Regions from separate parts of the Limnobacter sp. genome, predicted to be linked through region 1. Evidence: predicted binding sites of a transcription regulator. Region 1 holds the regulator's gene; the other holds the start of a gene.

Region 1 (3,465 bases):
CAACAAATCGCAACTGAACAACAAGGCCGTACCACGCTGTTGGTGGCCCACGGCGGTGTACTGGATTGTATTTACCGGTACTGCGCGGGCGAACCGCTTGAAAAACAACGTGACTGGCAACTGCCCAACTGCGCCCTGAACGTGATCAACATTGAGCCTTCAGGCGATAAAAGCGTACCCGTGTGGGCCTGGCTGGGGCATTTGAACAACGATAAACCCGGCCAAAACATGGACGAAGTCGATGGTCGAATCGCTTGAAATCATTTAGAATGTTGGGCTTGTCTTGAACCCAATCCTTTCCGGAAATCGTTATGTTTGACCGCCAAAAGGGCATCGCCCAAACCGACCCAGAATTGTGGACTGCCATGCAGCAGGAAACCACCCGTCAGGAAGACCACATCGAGCTGATCGCGTCTGAGAACTACGCGAGCCCAGCCGTAATGGAAGCCCAGGGTTCACAGCTGACCAACAAATACGCCGAGGGTTACCCTGGCAAGCGCTACTACGGCGGTTGCGAGCACGTGGACGTGGTTGAAGACCTGGCCATTGAGCGCCTGAAAAAGCTTTTTGGCGCTGAAGCCGCCAACGTGCAACCCAACTCTGGCTCGCAGGCCAACCAGGCCGTGTTCTTCGCCTTGCTGCAGCCTGGCGACACCATCATGGGCCTGTCGCTTGCTGAAGGCGGACACCTTACACACGGCATGCCACTGAACATGTCTGGAAAGTGGTTCAACGTGGTGTCCTACGGCCTGAACAAGGAAGAAGCCATTGATTACGACCAGGTTGAAGCCCTGGCCCGTGAACACAAACCAAAAATCATCATCGCCGGCGCGTCAGCTTACGCACTGCGCATTGATTTCGAACGCTTTGCAAAAATTGCCAAGGAAGTGGGCGCCTACTTCATGGTGGACATGGCCCACTACGCGGGTCTGATTGCAGCGGGTGTGTACCCCAACCCGGTGCCACATGCTGATGTATGTACATCGACCACGCACAAATCACTGCGTGGCCCACGCGGCGGTATCATCTTGATGAAAGAAGAACTGGCCAAGAAAATCAACAGTGCGATTTTCCCTGGCATTCAGGGTGGCCCTTTGATGCACGTAATCGCCGGTAAAGCTGTGGCTTTCCACGAAGCCCTGCAGCCTTCATTTAAGGAATACCAGCAACAAGTGGTATTGAACGCCAAAGCATTGGCTGAAACACTGGTCGAGCGCGGTTTGCGCATTGTCTCTGGTCGCACCGAAAGCCACGTCATGCTGGTTGACCTGCGGGCCAAGGGCATTACCGGCAAAGCAGCCGAAGCGGCTTTGGGCAACGCGCACATTACCGTGAACAAAAACGCCATTCCAAATGACCCTGAAAAGCCATTTGTAACCAGCGGCATTCGCTTGGGCAGCCCGGCCATGACCACTCGCGGCTTCAAGGAAGAGCAAGCCCGCGCGGTTGGCCACTTGCTCGCCGACGTTTTGGAAAACCCAGAGGACGAAGCCACATTGGCCACCGTTCGTGCCAAGGTCAAGGAATTGACCAGCCAGTTCCCTGTTTACAAGTAAGCAAGGGGCGGCGGCGTTATGAAATGCCCCTTCTGTGGCAACGCCGACACCCAGGTGGTCGACTCGCGTACGTCTGAAGAAGGCGACGCGATTCGCCGCCGCAGGCAATGCAGCAGTTGTGGCAAACGATTCACCACCTACGAACGGGCAGAACTGTTTCTGCCCGCCATCGTCAAAAAAGACGGCTCCCGAGTTGAGTTTTCTCGCGACAAATTGCGTGGCAGCTTAATGCTTGCCCTGCGCAAACGCCCCGTTCGCGCCGAGGCCATTGATGAAGCCATTTCAAGTATTGAAGAAAAACTGCTGGTGAGCGCAGCGCGCGAGGTCGACACCAAGTTTTTAGGCGAGTTGGTGATGCAGCAACTCAAACAACTGGATACCGTTGCCTACATTCGCTTTGCATCGGTCTACAAAAGCTTCGAAGACCTGCAAAGTTTCTCGGAAGAAATTGCCCACCTGACCGCACCTGCCGAGAACGTAGCAAGCGCACCCAAACCCAAAGCCCGTTCCACTGTCAAAAAAGGCGTTTAAAAGTAACTGAGACCATGGCTAGTATTCATCACAACGACGAACACTGGATGCAGCAGGCGCTGAACCTGGCCTGGAAGGGCCAGTACAGCACCACGCCAAATCCACGCGTGGGTTGCGTGTTTGTACGCGATGGCGTTGCCATTGCTGAAGGCTTTCATGCCAGGGCAGGCGAAGGTCACGCCGAAGTGCAAGCCATCGCCGACGCCAAAGCGCGCGGTATTTCCCTGCAAGACAGCACAGCCTATGTCACCCTTGAACCCTGCGCACACCATGGTCGCACAGGCCCTTGCGCAGAAGCGCTGGTGGGCACCGGTGTAAAACGGGTTGTTGCCGCCGTACTCGACCCCAACCCACTGGTGGCAGGCCAGGGCATGGCCATTTTGCAAGCAGCAGGCATTGAAACGTCCCATGGCGTTTTAATTGAAAATGCCCGTTGGATCAACCGAGGCTTTTTCAGCCGCATGGAACACAAGCGCCCCTGGGTGCGATTGAAAGTAGCCAGCAGCGCAGACGGCATCAGCGCGCTGAACAATGGCGTAAGCCAGTGGATCACCGGCGAAGAAGCGCGACTTGACGGACACCACCTGCGTGCGCAGGCCTGTGCTGTACTCAGCGGCATTGGCACAGTGAAAGCGGACAACCCACAATTGAATGTGCGCGGCATCGACACCGAACGCCAGCCACTGAAGGTGGTCGTGGACAGCAAGCTGGAAATATCGCCCGATGCGCGATTGCTGCAAACCGGCAAGGTGCTGATTGCCCACACTGAGCTGCAGCCACCCGCATGGCTGGGCACCCACCCCAATGCCGTCAATATCGAAGCACTGAACGTGGCGCCTGTTGCCGCGGGCCTGCATGCAGGCAAAGTGAAAACCGACCTGTTGCGGCTGTTGCAAGAACTGGCCGCACGTGGCATCAATGAACTTCATCTTGAGGCAGGTTTTGGATTGAACGGGTCTTTCCTGCAAGCCGGGTTGGTGGATGAAATCGTTCAATACATTGCCCCGCGCTTCCTGGGACCAGGCCAAGGCCTGTTCCGCTTGCCTGAACTTGATGCCCTTCCCGCCTATGTGGACTGGACCATTCATTCGTTTGAACAAAAAGGACAAGACCTGCGCATTACGTGGGTTCGAAATAATCAGGAGTAGTAGCAAACATGTTCTCCGGCATCATTGAATCAATTGGACAAATTAAAACTGTAGAGCCCCTTCAAAACTCTGCATACGCGGGAGTTCGACTCGCTGTGCATGCACCCACGCTCGATTTTTCAGATGTCAAACTGGGTGACAGCATTGCCATTCAAGGCGCTTGCATGACAGTGGTGGCCATGGAAGCTCAAACCTTTCACGTCGATGTATCGCAGGAAAGTTTGTCGAAA
Region 2 (3,465 bases), 240 kb from region 1:
GCATTGCTGCCGCCCATGGGGTGGTGATGGCTTTTCAGGAAAAAGCCCTGCATCAGCCAGTTGCCAGTACTCAGGAAAACCGCATGGTGCGTGAGCGCCTTCTGGATCAGTTGCCTTCCTTGCTCACCATGGAGTCCATTTTGTTCCGGCAATTGTGGGCGGGCTTTGTTTTACTCTCGCTGACCTTGATTACCGGTTTTCTCTTTTCTGAGGAATGGAGCGGCAGCAGTTGGCGTTTTGATCACAAAACCCTGTTTGCCATCATTTCATGGTGCTCGTTTGCCGTGTTGCTGGGCGGGCGCGTGGTGTTTGGCTGGCGCGGCAAGGTTGCTTTGCGCTGGTGTTTGGGCAGTTATGCCGTGTTGGTACTTGCGTATTTCGGCACCCAGTTTGTACTCGAATTTATTTTGAAAAGGGCAGTTTGATGGGGCGTATTCTGTTTTTTCTGGGCTTGGCATTGGTGGCCTGGATTCTTTTCAAAAGCTGGCAGCGCAAACAATTGGGTGAAAAACCCAGTGTGAACACTCAACAAAAAGGCAATCTTGGCCGTAAAAAACAGGAAGAGATCATGCCTTGCCAACACTGCGGCGCATACAGCCCCATGTCGGAAGGCGTGATGATGCAGGGTCGTTTTTATTGCGGCATGGAGCATGCCAAAGCGGCTGGGGAAAAAGTTCACTGACACCGAAGGGGCATGCCATGTGGCTTGATGAGGGCTGGATAGAGGAAGACTGGGTTCACCGCCTGCAAAGTCCCAATCAGGATGCCCGGCCAATGGGTACAGTGATCGACACCTTGGTTGTTCACTGTATTAGCCTGCCCGAGCGTGGGCGCGACACCTCGTTAATTACAGACCTGTTTCTGAATCGGCTCGATTGCCATGCGCACCCCTCGTTCGGTGAGCTAATCGGCCTGCATGTTTCCTCGCATTTCCTGATTGATCGGGACGGGTCCATTACCCAATTTGTGTCGTGTGAGAAACGTGCATGGCATGCCGGAATTTCCTCGGCCATGTACCGCAGCAATTTCAATCATTTTTCAATTGGCATTGAATTGCTGGGTGACATTTACACCCCATTCGAGGGGGCGCAGTACGCCAGCTTGAAGCGCCTGGCTTTGGAGTTGCAAGCACGTTATCCACTGAAATATGCAATGGCGCACAGCGAGATAGCCCCTACCCGAAAAACCGATCCAGGACCCTTCTTCGACTGGAAAGGTCTACGCAAATCAAACACCTACGAACTTCAGATTAACGGCCTTTAAAAGGCCGTTTTTTTGTTGCACTGCAGTTATCCAGAGCTTGTCCACAAGTTGTTCACAGGGGATAACTCTGTGCACAAGTTGGGGATAAGAAAGTGTTTGCCAAATCGTGTTTCGACCACTACAATTAGTTCCAAGCCACATACAAAACACAAGATATAGTGGTTGCCGGTTTTACCTCCGCTACAAAAACAAACCCTCAAGAAAAGATTATTCCAGGAGAAAGATGCATGCTAACCAGCCAGGAATCCACTGATTTGGCGACAAACTTGCCGACGTCTACAGCCAAGCCTGCAAACGCAGCGCCGGTGGTCGACAGCGCGTATGCAAACTACAAAATTATTCGCCGAAATGGTGCCGTGGTTGGTTTCGAGCCCAGCAAAATTGCTGTGGCCATGACAAAAGCCTTTTTGGCTGTGAATGGAGGCCAAGGCGCAGCCTCTGCCCGCATTCGCGAGCTGGTTGAGCAGATGACCAGCGGCGTGGTAAACGCACTGGTGCGTCGCCAGCCTTCTGGTGGCATTTTCCACATTGAAGACATTCAGGATCAGGTTGAACTGGCCCTGATGCGTTCAGGCGAAGCCGAAGTGGCCCGCGCCTACGTGTTGTACCGCGAGCGCCGTACACAGGAACGTGCAGCCAAGCAAGTTGAACAAGCTGAGCAGCATGCGCTGAACGTGATCGATGGCGACATGAAGCGCCCACTCGATGTTGAAGCGCTGAAAGCGTTGATTGAAAGCGCTGCGGTTGGCCTGAATGAAATTGACGTTGCACACCTTCAGAAAGAAACCCTGAAGAATTTGTACGACGGCGTGAAAATCGACGAAGTGTTCAAGTCTGCGATTTTGGCCTCTCGCGCCATGATCGAGAACGAACCCAGCTCCACATTGGTCACTTCCCGCCTGTTGCTGCACACGATTCGCCGCGAAATTATTGGCCGCGAAATTGCGCAAGACGAAATGGCGCAGGTGTACCCCGAGTACTTCCCGCAATTCATCAAGAAGGGCATTGCTGCCGGCTTGCTGGACAACCGCCTGGCCCAGTTCGACATGAAGAAACTGGGCGCAGCCCTGAAGTACGAACGCGACTTGCAGTTCGATTACCTTGGCCTGCAAACCCTGTACGACCGTTACTTCTTGCACGTGGAAGGTACCCGCATTGAAATGCCACAGGCGTTTTACATGCGCGTGGCCATGGGCTTGGCTCTGAACGAAGTAGATCGTGAAGCACGTGCCATCGAGTTTTATGAAGTGCTGTCGACATTCGACTTCATGAGTTCGACTCCAACTCTGTTTAACAGCGGCACCATTCGCTCGCAGTTGTCTTCCTGCTACCTCACCACTATTGGTGACGACCTGGATGACATCTATGAAGGCATCAAGGAAAACGCATTGCTTTCCAAGTTCGCTGGCGGCTTGGGCAACGACTGGACACCCGTGCGCGCCTTGGGCAGTCACATTAAGGGCACCAATGGCAAGTCACAAGGTGTGGTGCCATTCCTGAAAGTGGTGAACGACACCGCAGTGGCAGTGAACCAAGGTGGCAAGCGCAAGGGCGCTGTATGTGCCTACCTGGAAACCTGGCACCTGGACATTGAAGAATTCCTGGAACTGCGCAAGAACACGGGCGATGATCGCCGCCGCACACACGACATGAACACCGCGAACTGGATTCCCGACCTGTTCATGAAGCGCGTAATGGAAGGCGGTAACTGGACCTTGTTCAGCCCATCGGACGCACCTGATCTGCACGACCTGTACGGCAAAGCCTTCGAGAAAGCCTATGTGGGTTACGAAGAAAAAGCTGCACGTGGCGACTTGAAATTGTTCAAGACCGTGGAAGCGGCCAAGCTGTGGAGAAAAATTCTCTCCATGTTGTTTGAAACCGGCCACCCATGGATCACGTTCAAAGACCCTTGCAACATTCGTAGCCCCCAGCAACACGTGGGCGTGGTGCACTCGTCGAACCTGTGTACAGAAATTACACTGAACACCAACGAGAACGAAATTGCAGTGTGTAACTTGGGTTCGGTGAACCTGACCCGCCACCTGAAGCCTGCCGAAAACGGCGAGCTGGTGCTGGACCACGACAAGCTGCAGAAAACTGTGGGCGTTGCCATGCGCATGCTGGACAACGTGATCGACATCAACTACTACGCTGTGGCCAAGGCGCGTAATTCCAACCTGCGCCACCGCCCCGTGGGCA

The links. Region 1 encodes NrdR, which represses ribonucleotide reductase genes. Its sites were predicted from a motif close to CACNANATNTNGTG; they were not measured.
Region 2: P0D43_RS05935 (ribonucleoside-diphosphate reductase subunit alpha) is a predicted target of NrdR. The motif match lies at 1,411-1,424, and genes of this name have one in related genera.

What each region holds. Positions count from the first base shown of each region.
Region 1 covers NZ_CP121330.1:1,468,689-1,472,153, reverse strand. Annotated here, with positions in the region: gene P0D43_RS07035 (histidine phosphatase family protein) at 1-258, shown strand, start outside; gene glyA (serine hydroxymethyltransferase) at 312-1,556, shown strand; gene nrdR (transcriptional regulator NrdR) at 1,575-2,087, shown strand; gene ribD (bifunctional diaminohydroxyphosphoribosylaminopyrimidine deaminase/5-amino-6-(5-phosphoribosylamino)uracil reductase RibD) at 2,102-3,235, shown strand; gene P0D43_RS07015 (riboflavin synthase) at 3,244-3,465, shown strand, end outside.
Region 2 covers NZ_CP121330.1:1,228,449-1,231,913, forward strand. Annotated here, with positions in the region: gene P0D43_RS05920 (cytochrome c biogenesis protein CcsA) at 1-425, shown strand, start outside; gene P0D43_RS05925 (PP0621 family protein) at 425-682, shown strand; gene ampD (1,6-anhydro-N-acetylmuramyl-L-alanine amidase AmpD) at 700-1,263, shown strand; gene P0D43_RS05935 (ribonucleoside-diphosphate reductase subunit alpha) at 1,491-3,465, shown strand, end outside.